Regions from separate parts of the Metabacillus elymi genome, predicted to be linked through region 3. Evidence: a T-box and tRNA genes for the amino acid it is inferred to sense, from the RefSeq annotation. Region 3 holds a T-box; the other regions hold tRNA genes.
The links. The T-box of region 3 lies ahead of trpS (tryptophan--tRNA ligase). A T-box ahead of a tRNA ligase gene usually reads a tRNA of that ligase, here a tRNA-Trp.
Positions count from the first base shown of each region.

Region 1: it has a tRNA-Trp gene. The T-box ahead of trpS (tryptophan--tRNA ligase) is inferred to sense a tRNA for this amino acid. The anticodon was not compared.
Region 2: it has a tRNA-Trp gene. The T-box ahead of trpS (tryptophan--tRNA ligase) is inferred to sense a tRNA for this amino acid. The anticodon was not compared.

Region 1 is NZ_CP055263.1:2,557,263-2,562,256, reverse strand. It holds gene HUW50_RS12200 (SRPBCC family protein) at 1-297, opposite strand, end outside; gene HUW50_RS12195 (hypothetical protein) at 536-859, opposite strand; gene HUW50_RS12190 (DUF3231 family protein) at 1,654-2,658, opposite strand; tRNA gene HUW50_RS12185 (tRNA-Leu) at 2,869-2,950, opposite strand; tRNA gene HUW50_RS12180 (tRNA-Leu) at 2,971-3,056, opposite strand; tRNA gene HUW50_RS12175 (tRNA-Cys) at 3,073-3,146, opposite strand; tRNA gene HUW50_RS12170 (tRNA-Gly) at 3,158-3,232, opposite strand; tRNA gene HUW50_RS12165 (tRNA-Gln) at 3,296-3,370, opposite strand; tRNA gene HUW50_RS12160 (tRNA-His) at 3,412-3,487, opposite strand; tRNA gene HUW50_RS12155 (tRNA-Trp) at 3,503-3,576, opposite strand; tRNA gene HUW50_RS12150 (tRNA-Tyr) at 3,585-3,668, opposite strand; tRNA gene HUW50_RS12145 (tRNA-Thr) at 3,684-3,756, opposite strand; tRNA gene HUW50_RS12140 (tRNA-Phe) at 3,789-3,861, opposite strand; tRNA gene HUW50_RS12135 (tRNA-Asp) at 4,020-4,096, opposite strand; tRNA gene HUW50_RS12130 (tRNA-Met) at 4,100-4,176, opposite strand; tRNA gene HUW50_RS12125 (tRNA-Val) at 4,205-4,280, opposite strand; tRNA gene HUW50_RS12120 (tRNA-Glu) at 4,284-4,358, opposite strand; tRNA gene HUW50_RS12115 (tRNA-Ser) at 4,377-4,468, opposite strand; tRNA gene HUW50_RS12110 (tRNA-Asn) at 4,473-4,547, opposite strand; rRNA gene rrf (5S ribosomal RNA) at 4,564-4,679, opposite strand; rRNA gene HUW50_RS12100 (23S ribosomal RNA) at 4,804-4,994, opposite strand, start outside.
Region 2 is NZ_CP055263.1:1,305,181-1,310,174, forward strand. It holds gene HUW50_RS06295 (aminotransferase-like domain-containing protein) at 1-357, shown strand, start outside; gene HUW50_RS06300 (hypothetical protein) at 766-909, opposite strand; tRNA gene HUW50_RS06305 (tRNA-Arg) at 1,405-1,475, opposite strand; tRNA gene HUW50_RS06310 (tRNA-Ile) at 1,495-1,568, opposite strand; tRNA gene HUW50_RS06315 (tRNA-Gly) at 1,580-1,653, opposite strand; tRNA gene HUW50_RS06320 (tRNA-His) at 1,661-1,736, opposite strand; tRNA gene HUW50_RS06325 (tRNA-Trp) at 1,752-1,825, opposite strand; tRNA gene HUW50_RS06330 (tRNA-Tyr) at 1,834-1,917, opposite strand; tRNA gene HUW50_RS06335 (tRNA-Phe) at 1,952-2,027, opposite strand; tRNA gene HUW50_RS06340 (tRNA-Asp) at 2,194-2,270, opposite strand; tRNA gene HUW50_RS06345 (tRNA-Met) at 2,344-2,420, opposite strand; tRNA gene HUW50_RS06350 (tRNA-Ser) at 2,608-2,700, opposite strand; tRNA gene HUW50_RS06355 (tRNA-Pro) at 2,736-2,812, opposite strand; tRNA gene HUW50_RS06360 (tRNA-Arg) at 2,819-2,895, opposite strand; tRNA gene HUW50_RS06365 (tRNA-Leu) at 3,031-3,119, opposite strand; tRNA gene HUW50_RS06370 (tRNA-Leu) at 3,138-3,220, opposite strand; tRNA gene HUW50_RS06375 (tRNA-Lys) at 3,236-3,308, opposite strand; tRNA gene HUW50_RS06380 (tRNA-Thr) at 3,474-3,549, opposite strand; tRNA gene HUW50_RS06385 (tRNA-Val) at 3,564-3,639, opposite strand; tRNA gene HUW50_RS06390 (tRNA-Glu) at 3,643-3,717, opposite strand; rRNA gene rrf (5S ribosomal RNA) at 3,763-3,878, opposite strand; rRNA gene HUW50_RS06400 (23S ribosomal RNA) at 3,956-4,994, opposite strand, start outside.
Region 3 is NZ_CP055263.1:2,845,636-2,850,629, reverse strand. It holds gene HUW50_RS13595 (peptide ABC transporter substrate-binding protein) at 1-1,221, opposite strand, end outside; gene HUW50_RS13590 (DUF3899 domain-containing protein) at 1,614-1,973, shown strand; T-box leader at 2,032-2,238, shown strand; gene trpS (tryptophan--tRNA ligase) at 2,453-3,442, shown strand; gene HUW50_RS13580 (YjbA family protein) at 3,666-4,421, opposite strand; gene HUW50_RS13575 (DUF2268 domain-containing putative Zn-dependent protease) at 4,594-4,994, opposite strand, start outside.

The DNA of each region.
Region 1 (4,994 bases), 290 kb from region 3:
AATGTATGTAAACACAAATTCCCCTTTGCCCGTTGTTCCTTTCGTTCCATCACAACGTAGTACAATTTTCTCCTGAGCTTCAAGTCCAACAACTTCAAAATGTTCTGTGGCCTCTTTTCCAAACATTTTCCTTGTCTCTTTCCATTCGCTTCCAATATGCAAAGGTCCATCATCCAATCGCTCTATTTTGACTAAACCTTGCATCCAGTGCTTAGCAGCCTCAAGATCAAGCAGTCCTTTATATGCTTTTTCCTGGGATACATGAAAAGTTCTTTTCACTTCAAAACGGATACTCAAGCTTATATCCTCCTAAAAAAGTAGTATTTACAGCAATCATTTAAATTTGTTATTTAATCCTCATTTTAATTGTTCTCTTCTCACTTTAAACTATTTCCTGAAATTAATTTGTTCTTAATTATATTTAACATAACATACATCAAGTCCTGCTGCATTGCTATAACAGAGGCTATATGTAGTTAACAAGAATTATCGTCAGTATAAATAAGGCCCCGACTTAAACGTCGAGGCTTTTCTTTTATTTGGACATTTCGATTATGTCCGAATTTTTATCCTTACGTGCTGCATCAATAAGAATAAATACCGCAGATAACATGTGCATAAACATACCGACAATAGGAATCCATCCGATAGCTGAAGTTACAATTCCGAGAATATTACCATATGCTTTAACTCCGACCTTTTTGGAAAGTACTAATACTGCTATATGAAAAATAAGCATAACCCATAATGGCGTCCAACCTAAGCCTATTACAATACTTCCACCTATAATAGGTATACCTAGAATCGCTTCGATTCCACCAGATATCCATTTTAACGTTTTTACTGTTTGTTTGTTCAATGTATAACCATCACCTTTCTAGTTCGCGGACTTTCCGACTTCTTCGTATTAAGTAACATATTCTTAATAATTACTTATTACTAATACGTATTAAAGCCAAATAAGTTTCAAATATTCTTTGCACTTAACCCCCCGGAGTATTATTGTATCTTCAAATAAACTTTCCCGCACGGCATCGGCTATCAATACCGACTTCGTACCTTCAAATGTCCGCGTATTAAACTCGATTAGCTCAACGGCAATATCAATTTCTTGAGCATTTAACCGAGGAATTCGATTTTGAGTCGTGAGCGTCTGCCAATTCCGCCACACCGATAATCATAAAGTGTAAGTAGTGACAAGTTAAATAAAGGCCTACAACCATTGGCATATTTACAATCATGGTTAATAGGCTCTTTTATTTATGCTGTTACGTGTGTAATGAGCGGAAAAAGGCGAATAAATATAGCATTTTTTATGAAGTGTTAATATCATGATTTTTTGAATAACTATTCCAATCGATATTCCTCGAATCAAAAATAACATTGGCTAACCAAACAGGAACCAATAAGAATAAAACATCAACCACTGATAATCTGCATCTTTTATGGCACCACAAATTTCACCATGAAAACTTAGAAGTATTACCTGGTTAAAATTGGCTTGTACATTAATCAGAAATTTTAGTATCAATAAAACTGTGCCTTTAAAATACTTACCCTTTAAATACTCCAAATCCAGGAAGTGCGATGCTCCACATAAGTCTTTCAAATGGACTCTTATTCACTTATACATACCATGTAACAATGTATTTATTATTTTTCTTTTGCAATTTCTTTTCTATTAGGAGCAAGTGGTGGTTGTTCTAACCATTTATTTTTCACCATAATATTAAACCATTCTTTTGTTACAATTAGATTTTTAAGTATGACACCTTCATAAACCGTTGCAAGGTCTGTTCTCATGGCTGATGCTAAACCTGCCCCGTGATACAATTGTGCAGCTTGAAACAAGAAGCCCATATGATACAACATTAACTTATCAGAAAAAGGAGAGTCCGTTGAAGTTGTCACTTCTGTTTCCCACGACTTAGGAGCTGGTAAATTATCCTTGTGCATTATTTTTGTAAGGGATTGTATTTGACCATCAGCTGTTTTCTCAGACCTCTCTAAAAACTTTCTTACTTCTTTTGATTGAGAGACCTGACTAAATCCAATAGAAAGAGTTTTAGCCATAATACTCTTTTTAAGGTTGAAAGAAATACTGATGATTTCTGTTGCAGCTAAACGTCTCCCTTTTCCGAAAAATCCATCTGTGAAATCTTGGCTAGAAATAAATTCAGGGTTCCTCGAAGGATAAAATAAAGGGTCTCTTTGAAAATTCCCTTTCTCAAGCAACAATTCAATAGTTTGATGATACATTTTTTTTGCATCGTTATCGAATGAATCGTAATAATCTCGTAAGTCTTTTCTAACAGAAACACCTAATGAAGTGATATGACCGAGCAAACCATGTAAAGTCATGATATGTAAATAATTTAAGCAAAATATATCAGTAAACAGTCTTTCTGCACCTTTGTTGAGGTCAGATTCAGTAAATCCAATTGGAACTGGAAACCCTTCGTTTTCCATAATAATCACGATTTGTTTCTTTTGTTTTTCGAAGGTCTTGATAGCATCCTCAAAAATATTTTTTATTGACTCATCCTCAATTATAGAGAACATATATCTATTTACTACATCTGTCATTGTTCCGTTTACATATTCTCCCCACAATGTTCCTATTTCGGAAGATGTGAGTTTTAATTTATCTTTTTCCATATTATCACCTCTTAGATTATTATCCTCTAATAAAGCAATAGTTATGTGATTCTTATTTTTTAGTAAATGCTGCTTAAGTTATAAATTCGTATTTACGGGTTTGAATATATATCTACATTTATCATAGCCTTAAACGCAAAAAAGCGACGTTATTTCTGCGAATAATTACGCTGAAATAACGTCGCTATAACGTTCGAGAATTCCATTTGATACCAGTGGTCGGGGTCGAACCGACACTCCTCACGGAACACGATTTTGAGTCGTGCGCGTCTGCCAATTCCGCCACACTGGCAAAAAAAATAAAATCAAAAGTGCCGAGGACCGGAATCGAACCGGTACGGTAGTCACCTACCGCAGGATTTTAAGTCCTGTGCGTCTGCCAGTTCCGCCACCCCGGCAAGGGTGTAGTTTAAATGGAGGCGGCAACCGGATTTGAACCGGTGATAAAGGTTTTGCAGACCTCTGCCTTACCACTTGGCTATGCCGCCATTCATAAAACTGGAGCGGAAGACGGGATTCGAACCCGCGACCCCCACCTTGGCAAGGTGGTGTTCTACCACTGAACTACTTCCGCAATCTAACTTATTTAACCGTATACTCTAGCCTATGCAAGAGAAACGAAAATGTGTATAAGAAATGGCTGGGCTAGCTGGATTCGAACCAACGCATGTCGCAGTCAAAGTGCGATGCCTTACCGCTTGGCTATAGCCCATCGATGAATTTTCATGAGAGTTATTTTTAATATAAAATAAATGGGGCGACTGATGGGAATCGAACCCACGAATGCCTGAACCACAATCAGGTGCGTTAACCACTTCGCCACAATCGCCACTATATTTTAAATTGGCAGGGGCAGTAGGAATCGAACCCACACCAAAGGTTTTGGAGACCTCTATTCTACCGTTAAACTATGCCCCTATTTTAAATGGTGGAGGGGGGCAGATTCGAACTGCCGAACCCTAAGGAGCGGATTTACAGTCCGCCGCGTTTAGCCACTTCGCTACCCCTCCATATGTGTGAAACAGTGCCGGCAAGAGGACTTGAACCCCCAACCTACTGATTACAAGTCAGTTGCTCTACCAGTTGAGCTACACCGGCGTACTTAAATTTCAAAATCTTTTCTTTAAAGGTGGCTCGGGACGGAATCGAACCGCCGACACATGGATTTTCAGTCCATTGCTCTACCAACTGAGCTACCGAGCCATATTGAGTTTACGGCTTCCGCTAAACTTCGAACCTCTGCGTCAGCTCTTTCACTCACATCCTCACGTATTGACATACGCTCCGGTGATCGTTCAATCGCTTCCTTGATCTTCTCGTTTATCGAAACCCTTTTACTTGAGAAAAGTAACTTAAGAAAATGGCGGTCCGGACGGGACTCGAACCCGCGACCTCCTGCGTGACAGGCAGGCATTCTAACCAACTGAACTACCGGACCATTTGGTTGCGGGGACAGGATTTGAACCTGCGACCTTCGGGTTATGAGCCCGACGAGCTACCAGACTGCTCCACCCCGCGATAATAATAGTTGTTCTAGGTTTTAAAATGGTGGAGGATGACGGGATCGAACCGCCGACCCTCTGCTTGTAAGGCAGATGCTCTCCCAGCTGAGCTAATCCTCCATATGGTGACCCGTACGGGATTCGAACCCGTGTTACCGCCGTGAAAGGGCGGTGTCTTAACCGCTTGACCAACGGGCCATTATTTATTATAAGTAGTGGCGGAGAGCAAGGGATTTGAACCCTTGAGACAGCTTACACCGCCTACACGATTTCCAATCGTGCTCCTTCGGCCACTCGGACAGCTCTCCAAAATGGCTCCGCAGGTAGGACTCGAACCTACGACCGATCGGTTAACAGCCGATAGCTCTACCACTGAGCTACTGCGGAATAATATAATATAACAGCCTGGCGACGTCCTACTCTCACAGGGGGAAACCCCCAACTACCATCGGCGCTGAAGAGCTTAACTTCCGTGTTCGGCATGGGAACGGGTGTGACCTCTTCGCCATCATCACCAGACATTTGTGACAAAGACTATTATACTATTTTAGAAGAATATTTCAAGTGTTTTTTTAAACTTTTTATATTCCTTCAAAACTAGATAACGATTCACAATTCAATTCAATTCATTTAACGCTTTTATTAGGTTAAGTCCTCGATCGATTAGTATCTGTCAGCTCCACACGTCACCGCGCTTCCACCTCAGACCTATCAACCTGATCATCTTTCAGGGATCTTACTAGCTTACGCTATGGGAAATCTCATCTTGAGGGGGGCTTCATGCTTAGATGCTTTCAGCACTTATCCCTTCCGCACATAGCTACCCAGCTATGC
Region 2 (4,994 bases), 1.5 Mb from region 3:
AAAATAAAAGAGGTATACCATACTAAAATGCAAATCCTTCAAGAAGCCTGTGAGTTATTGCTACCGGCTGATACTCATTTTTCAAAACCGACTTCAGGATTCTATCTATCCATCAGTTTGCCCGAAAATGTGACAGCAAAACAGGTAGTTCATATGCTAAACGAGCAGCGTATATTTGTTGATGATGCCTCTAGAATGTTTTTGCCAGAATATAAAAAGGAAAATCTCCTTCGATTAAGCATCTCACAAGTGAACGAGAGTCAAATTAAACTAGGGGTAGAGCGATTGGCTCATTGTATTTCTTTAATTAACAGTAGAAAAAATCATATTACTCCAAATAACTTTTTACTCTTGTAGTATGGGTGAGTTTAATTGAGGGTAGCATCAGGATTATGCGGATTTTCAACGCTAAGAAAATATGCTTAAAACAGTTGTCTATGAAACTTAGGTTGAAAAGATATATTATTGCAATCTATTTATCAGCTTATTCAAAGGCACTCCATTTCTCGACTCTATCTTTTGAGGTTAGTTTGAGTTATTTCTACCAAGCTTATTCTCATTACCGATTTGCACATTAAACGAGGTGGTAGTATCAGCTGTTCCAATGTAACATCTTTCAACTAATGTAAGTTTCACTTCATCACCTATCTTAATTGCAGCAGATTTCCTAAATATAATAAAAACAACAAAGCGACCATTTCTATTCTAATCAGAATAAAAAGGTCGCTTATACGATTTCTACACTCATAATTTTTTCCCTTCAGTTCAGTTAATCCATTGTTTTACCAGCTTATCTTTTGAATGATCCTTAACATCAGCATTAAATTTATCAAATAAATAAGTTAAATAAGAATTTAATTCAAATCGGTCTCCCTTAACAAAATCAGATAAAATATGTTTTTTCTCCATCAATACATGTCTCCCTTCTTTATTCTTATCTACATGATTCCCAAACTATTAATATCTTATACATATAAAATAAAAAATCTTTATAAATTTTCTACGAAAAACAAAGCAAGTACTTCGATGCGATGGCTGTTATTTTATTAAATTTATTCATTTGCACCCTCTTCGATCTGATATTCCTTCTATTTCTTCAGAAAAAAATTTTGCAAGTTTTAAGAGAAAAATCGGGAAATTCATGGCTGATGCTGAGAATGATTGTAAGAATACTTCGAATTGAGTGGATGGCTTTGGAGATCGTGCTGGAAGCGATAGCTAAAGACCGATGTCGGAGGAGACACATAAGGACTTCTGCGAAAAGACATTGTTAGAATATTTAAAAGTGAAGATTTAAAGAAATAAACGTCTCCCCTTATAAAGGTTTATTCTTATTTGCGATCTACAGCTTTGTAAAGAGAATTCAATGCAAAAAAAAACTAATCCAAGTTAGATTAGTTTAAACGTGCCTTAGAGGTTTCGAACCTCTAACCGACGGCTTAGAAGGCTGTTGCTCTATCCAGTGCTAAAGGCACAAAATAAAATATTAAATGATGGGCCTAAATGGACTCGAACCATCGACCTCACGCTTATCAGGCGTGCGCTCTAACCAGCTGAGCTATAGGCCCATTTTAAAAATTGGAGCGGGTGAAGGGAATCGAACCCTCATCATCAGCTTGGAAGGCTGAGGTTTTACCACTAAACTACACCCGCAAGTAAATGGGGCGACTGATGGGAATCGAACCCACGAATGCCTGAACCACAATCAGGTGCGTTAACCACTTCGCCACAATCGCCACTATATTTTAAACTGGCAGGGGCAGTAGGAATCGAACCCACATCAAAGGTTTTGGAGACCTCTATTCTACCGTTAAACTATGCCCCTATTTTAAATGGTGGAGGGGGGCAGATTCGAACTGCCGAACCCTAAGGAGCGGATTTACAGTCCGCCGCGTTTAGCCACTTCGCTACCCCTCCACGTATTTTCAATATTTAGATAATTTATGTTAAATGGTGGCTCGGGACGGAATCGAACCGCCGACACATGGATTTTCAGTCCATTGCTCTACCAACTGAGCTACCGAGCCATTTAGTTTACGGCTTCCACTAAGCTTCGAATCTCTTCATCAGCTCCATCGCTCACATCCTCACTCACGTATTTACATACGCTCCGGTGTTCGCTCAGTCGCTTCCTCGACCTTCTCGCTTATTGAAACCCTTCTCCTTGAGACAAGGGAGTTTTAAAAATAAAAATGGCGGTCCGGACGGGACTCGAACCCGCGACCTCCTGCGTGACAGGCAGGCATTCTAACCAACTGAACTACCGGACCATTTGGTTGCACTAAAGCACTCCTATGTTTCCTTGCTAAGAAGTAAGAGCAACGGAGTTTCGTCAACTGAATTTGGTTGCGGGGACAGGATTTGAACCTGCGACCTTCGGGTTATGAGCCCGACGAGCTACCAGACTGCTCCACCCCGCGATAATAAAAATAATAAAAATAATAAAGATATCCTATGCATATTGTTTCTGCTTATACGGACCGTCCCGATTTCAGGAAGTAAATTCAAGATGCTGTTCAATCGGTACGCTGATGTTAATCAATGAAGCATATTCGTTCGTGCTCCACCCCGCGATAATAGAAATATAAATTTTAATTAAAAAAAGTATGGAGGAGGAAGGGGGATTCGAACCCCCGCGGGTTTTGACACCCCTGTCGGTTTTCAAGACCGATCCCTTCAGCCGGACTTGGGTATTCCTCCAAGTATATGGACCTTATATAACCAAAAACTTTGACTGGTCGGGAAGACAGGATTCGAACCTGCGACCCCTTGGTCCCAAACCAAGTGCTCTACCAAGCTGAGCTACTTCCCGGTTATATGGCGCGCCCGAGAGGAGTCGAACCCCTAACCTTTTGATCCGTAGTCAAACGCTCTATCCAATTGAGCTACGGGCGCATTAAATATATTTGTCTAGCTACGAAAGCCAAACCGTACGGCTGTTTCACTTCTTCCTGCGGAGTCAAACAACGACTCCTTCTCAGAAGCTCCAACATCCTATCGGTTTAAGCGGGCTTTCTCCGCTTTTCTAAGTGGTGCCGAGGACCGGAATCGAACCGGTACGGTAGTCACCTACCGCAGGATTTTAAGTCCTGTGCGTCTGCCAGTTCCGCCACCCCGGCACTTTGCTAATGTAGAAATGCGGGTGAAGGGACTTGAACCCCCACGTCACAAGGACACTAGATCCTAAGTCTAGCGCGTCTGCCAATTCCGCCACACCCGCAAGATGTGTATATGATGAGCCATGAAGGACTCGAACCTTCGACCCTCTGATTAAAAGTCAGATGCTCTACCAACTGAGCTAATGGCTCATTATAAAAATGAGTAGTATTATGTTGTTTTGCACTTGTGATGACGCCCATATTTCAGAAAGTCTAATCAAGTAGTAGTTCAATATGTGCGCTGAAGTATCGCTTTGATGCTTATTCGATCGTGCTCTACCAACTGAGCTAATGGCTCATATATAAATAATAAAGTGGTGCCGGCAAGAGGACTTGAACCCCCAACCTACTGATTACAAGTCAGTTGCTCTACCAGTTGAGCTACACCGGCACAATAAATTTAGATGGTGGAGGATGACGGGATCGAACCGCCGACCCTCTGCTTGTAAGGCAGATGCTCTCCCAGCTGAGCTAATCCTCCAAATGGTGACCCGTACGGGATTCGAACCCGTGTTACCGCCGTGAAAGGGCGGTGTCTTAACCGCTTGACCAACGGGCCAATTACAAAAACAAACAAAATAATAGCCCCGAATAAGGGGCTTTTGCCTGGCAACGTCCTACTCTCACAGGGGGAAACCCCCAACTACCATCGGCGCTGAAGAGCTTAACTTCCGTGTTCGGCATGGGAACGGGTGTGGCCTCTTCGCCATCATTACCAGACAAATTTAATTGAAAGGTTGTTCCTTCAAAACTAGATAACGATTTACAATTCAATTCACTTCATTTAACGCTTTTATTAGGTTAAGTCCTCGATCGATTAGTATCTGTCAGCTCCACACGTCACCGCGCTTCCACCTCAGACCTATCAACCTGATCATCTTTCAGGGATCTTACTAGCTTACGCTATGGGAAATCTCATCTTGAGGGGGCTTCATGCTTAGATGCTTTCAGCACTTATCCCTTCCGCACATAGCTACCCAGCTATGCCTTTGGCAAGACAACTGGTACACCAGCGGTGCGTCCATCCCGGTCCTCTCGTACTAAGGACAGCTCCTCTCAAATTTCCTACGCCCACGACGGATAGGGACCGAACTGTCTCACGACGTTCTGAACCCAGCTCGCGTACCGCTTTAATGGGCGAACAGCCCAACCCTTGGGACCGACTACAGCCCCAGGATGCGATGAGCCGACATCGAGGTGCCAAACCTCCCCGTCGATGTGGACTCTTGGGGGAGATAAGCCTGTTATCCCCGGGGTAGCTTTTATCCGTTGAGCGATGGCCCTTCCATGCGGAACCACCGGATCACTAAGCCCGACTTTCGTCCCTGCTCGACTTGTAGGTCTCGCAGTCAAGCTCCCTTGTGCCTTTACACTCTACGAATGATTTCCAACCATTCTGAGGGAACCTTTGGGCGCCTCCGTTACATTTTAGGAGGCGACCGCCCCAGTCAAACTGCCCACCTGACACTGTCTCCCAGCCCGATAAGGGCTGTGGGTTAGAATTTCAATACAGCCAGGGTAGTATCCCACCGACGCCTCCACCGAAGCTAGCGCTCCGGCTTCTCAGGCTCCTACCTATCCTGTACAAGCTGTACCAAAATTCAATATCAGGCTACAGTAAAGCTCCACGGGGTCTTTCCGTCCTGTCGCGGGTAACCTGCATCTTCACAGGTACTATAATTTCACCGAGTCTCTCGTTGAGACAGTGCCCAGATCGTTACGCCTTTCGTGCGGGTCGGAACTTACCCGACAAGGAATTTCGCTACCTTAGGACCGTTATAGTTACGGCCGCCGTTTACTGGGGCTTCGGTTCAAAGCTTCGCTTACGCTAACCTC
Region 3 (4,994 bases):
GTATCTAACTTCAACTGTATCTGTTCCAATCGCTGCTAAGCCTTTTTCCCAAGCCTTTTTCGCTTCATCTACATTATAAGGTAATAATTCATCACCATTAATTTCTCGGAAATCTTTCCCAGTTTCATCGTTTTTAGCGAATTCTTTAGGAACAGCATAGTTCGCAACAATTGAACCATTGTTTAATACACTGTTAACGTAATCTTCTTTGTTAATTGCTTGTGCAATTGCTTTACGAATATCTGGATTTTTCAATGCATCATTTTCTTTTTGGTTAAATTTAAGCCAGAAAATAGTTGGCTCTAACCAATTAACTAATCTTTCATCACCCTCATATTGAGGAACAATGTCAGAAGAAAGTTTTCCTGTAACGTCAGCTTCACCAGTTTCAAATGCATTTGCAGATGACTGTGAATCCTTCAATACATTCCATTGAACTGTTTCTAGCTTAACTGTTTCTGCATCCCAATAATCTTTATTTTTAGAGTAAGTCCATTCAGATGCTGTACTTCCACCCCAGTCAGATAAAACGAATGGTCCGTTATATACTAGGTTTTCCGCAGTTTTTGCGTAATTTTCACCTTGCTCTTCAACAAACTTTTGGTTTTGTGGATAGAACGTTGGGAACGCCATTAAAGATTTAAAGTAAGGAATTGGTCTTTCTAATGTAACTTCAAGTGTTTTTTCATCAATTGCCTTAACACCTAAAGTGTTAAGATCATATTCTTTTTTCGCTGCTCCAGCTGCAGAAATTTCAGCAGCACCTTTAATTTTCCCATCCATCATGTATGGACCATAAGGTGAAGCATTTTCAGGATTAATTGCTCGTTGCCAAGCATAAACAAAGTCGTTAGCGGTTACAGAATCGCCGTTAGACCATTTTGCATCTCTTAATTTAAATGTGTAGACTGTTCCGTCTTCACTAACTTCAGGATCACCATCAGCCATACCAGGTACTACTTCTTGGTTAGGATCAAGACGATATAATCCTTCCATTACATTGTTCATTGTAGTGAAACTAACTGTATCTTGGGCCATAACGCTATCCATTGATGGAATCGCTTGTGATTCTAATGCTTTAATTTCTTGTGTTGCTTCTTTACCTTCATCAGCACCAGTATCTGTCTCTTTCCCAGTATCCCCGCCACCGTTACATGCTGCTAAGAACATACTGAGTACTAGTGTTAAAGCTAAAAGTAGAAAATATTTCGACCTTTTCACTAATAGACCTCCCTTTTATTTATACAAGTTGTACTTACAACGTTATTATACAAGTATTCAAACAATTGTGCATTTATTTTTTTAATAAAATTTACACAAATGCAACAATATTAAGAATTCAAGAGAAAAAAATAGTTCTAAATACCCACTTAACTTTACATAACCTTTATCATTTTACTTACAAACGCTTTAACGCGTTGACTTGTAAAGGGTTACATAATCTAACAAATATTCTCCCTATCCAAATGCAATTTACTACACAATTCGACAACTATCTTGTGAATATTCATTCAAATTGCATTATCAGAATAACTTTATTTCTATTTTTAGCTCCACCACCTTTCATTTGATATAATGGTTATTAACGTATATTGGAAAGAGAGTGGTTTAAATTGCTCCAAAAAAGAACATTTACTCTATTTATTGTGTCTCTATGTACAACAATCTTACTTTCTTTTTTCATTTACCAAAAATTAACTTTACTATCATTCATTAATATTTCATTTATTATAGCTGGTTCTTTATTATTCTTATCACTTTTAACCATGACTGTTAAAGGTGGCTTCTTTGATGGAATTTCTTATGGATTTCGCAGAATGTTTATATCAAAGGGTCAAGAGCTATCAAAAAAGGAAATTAATGAAATGACCCCTGTCTCTGAGTTATTGAATTTCGATCATTCTCCGATTCTTTTTTGTGGTCTTCTCATGACAGCTATCATGCTAGTAGCTCTTTTTATTTACTATTTATAGCCCTTTTCTTGAAAAGATTTGCAAAAATTCACTCCATTTCTTATAATAAGAAAAAAATAGTTAAGCTATGACAAAGAATAGTACATACAAGATTCATTTAAAGAGAGCCTGTGGTTGCTGTGAACAGGTACTGAACAGTATGGAATGGACTTTTGAGCTTCTGTGCAGAAAATAGTACGTGCAGACGTAATCTTGCGTTAAAGATTGAAGTGATTTCTACTGTTTAGAAATAAGTAGGGTGGCACCGCGGTCCATCGTCCCTATCAATTGGGTACGAGTGGGCTTATTTTATTTGAAAAGCGGAAGCGCCTTGTTCAGCCCCTACAAGCACAAGACGATTATCACAGAAAGGTGTTCGTTACCTTTCAGTGATAATTGGCTTGTGACCTCGAGGGGCTAGGCGCTGTAGCTAGACACGAATACTAAGTACAAAACTCACTTGATTAAAACTTAATACTAATTAAATCAGGAGGATAAACATGAAAACAATTTTTTCAGGTATTCAACCGAGCGGATCAGTTACATTAGGGAATTATATTGGGGCATTGAAACAGTTTGTCGATTTACAAAATGAATATAATTGTTACTTCTGTATCGTTGATCAACATGCAATTACAGTTGCTCAAGATCGACTCAATTTAAGAAAAAACATTAAAAGTCTTGCCGCACTTTATTTAGCTGTTGGCTTAGATCCTGAAAAAGTGACACTTTTCATTCAATCAGAGGTTCCGGCTCACGCTCAGGCAGGATGGATGTTACAATGTGTCGCTTATATCGGTGAACTCGAAAGAATGACACAGTTTAAAGATAAATCTCAAGGTAAAGAAGCTGTTTCAGCCGGGCTTCTCACATACCCACCATTAATGGCTGCAGATATTCTGCTATATAATACTGATCTAGTACCTGTAGGTGAGGACCAGAAACAACATTTAGAATTAACGAGAGATCTAGCTGAACGATTTAACAAAAAATATAATGACATCTTTACAATCCCTGAAGTACGTATACCAAAAGTAGGTGCTCGAATAATGTCACTTGCAGAGCCTACCAAGAAAATGAGTAAATCAGATGCAAACCAAAAAGCATTTATCACATTATTAGATGAACCAAAGCAAATCGAAAAAAAGATCAAAAGTGCCGTAACCGACTCAGATGGAATTGTAAAATATGACAAAGAAAATAAACCCGGTGTTTCAAATCTCTTGTCTATATATTCCATCTTAAATAATGAGTCTATCGAGCAAATTGAAGCAAGGTATGAAGGTAAAGGCTATGGAGATTTTAAAAATGATGTTGCAGAAGTGGTTGTAAACACATTAACACCAATTCAAGAAAGATATAAACAACTAATGGAATCTGATGAATTGGACCGAATATTAGACCAAGGTGCTGAAAAAGCGAATGCTGTTGCAAATAAAATGGTGAGAAAAATGGAAAATGCTATGGGATTAGGTCGAAAAAGGAAATAATGACATAACAATATAACAGCCTAAAGAAATATCAGATCATTATAGTTCCTATCTCAACTTAAGATAGGAACTATTTTTTACAACTGCCCCCAAAACTTTATCATCATGATTTCTCTTTCATAAGTCCTTCAACTATATCCTACATTAAAAACGATGTGAGCTGAACGTTAATCAACATTCAGCTCACATCGTCTTTTTTATATGGTTTCTTAGCTTGTCCACACTAGTTAACCTTTGATTCATGCTCCATATCCCAGAGCTTTTCAAAGAAGGGTTGTCCCTTAATTAAGCGTTCACAAAGTTGAATATGCTTATGAGACCATCCATTCAATGTTTCTTCATATAGCTTTTGCCATACTTCATTAAATTCTCTTTCTTGAATGTCACCATACTTCGTTGGGTTCCATTCAGTGTACCAGTACTTTACCTCTGCTGCATTTTTCGTCCCTTGTAATTGATCAAGAGCCATAAATAAGAGCTGTTTTAATTGTCGTTCTTTTCTTGTTAAACCACGTACATACTCTGGTGCCAACGACAAAATATGATAGTCCTTTTCTTCTGATCCATTTTTAATGAATTCAGTCGAATATTCTTCAGGCTCAATATCCTTGACCATTTCAAATACAAGCTGCTCCTGACGTGGAATAATCCGACTTTTGCGAATTGGAATGGTATATCCAATTGTGTCTACTGCTAATATTCCAATTCCGTCTGTAACAATAAAGCAGTAATCTAGTTGAATTCTCTCATGGTTTTTTCTTATATAAGCCTTTTGAAAAATATCTTTTAATAGACCAGGTGGTAACTCCGATAAGTTATTTTCTATGTAGTCAAAAAGTAAGGAATTAACCTTTAAAAGGGGGACCTGATCAAGGAGTTCAACGCTATCATCCTTTCTCCATTCATGAAAATGACAGACGTTGTACCCGTTCTCTTCACCTTCAAACCAATTTACCCAAACATCATGAAGAAATAACATATTTTTACCCCTCACTTCAGTACCATTTGTCAAACAGTATAGGCAAAAAATAAATAATTTATTCCAATCAATGCAGATAATACATAGATTTATTTCACTTATTTTGTATTTTAACCTTGTCCTTAATTATCACTATGATGCATGTCATGAAGATATGATTAATAAAAAGAGATTAACGTTTTGAATGAGTTAAAAATACTTCAGCAGGTGTACCTAATAGCTCTTTTGCATTTTCACCTGAATGTTTCATATAGTTTTTAACAAGATAATAGCCTACTGCATAGCCAAGCATAGTAGGGTATAAGCCTGTTCCAAACATAAGTTGTGTAAATTTGTGATTTTCTCTAGTTACATCTCGTTGTGGATTTATAATCCTTTCAAGAAATCGTTCACACTGATTATCTGAATAGAGATTTGTCCATGAAGATACATTGCGTTCCCCCATCTTTTCACGAACTGCATTTTCTGCTAGCCCCTCTAGAATCATCGTATCGATTATCGTGAACTTTGTTTCTTGCTTTTTTAAGGCTGCAAGACGACAAACATGATGATATTCATGAATGAATAATGACC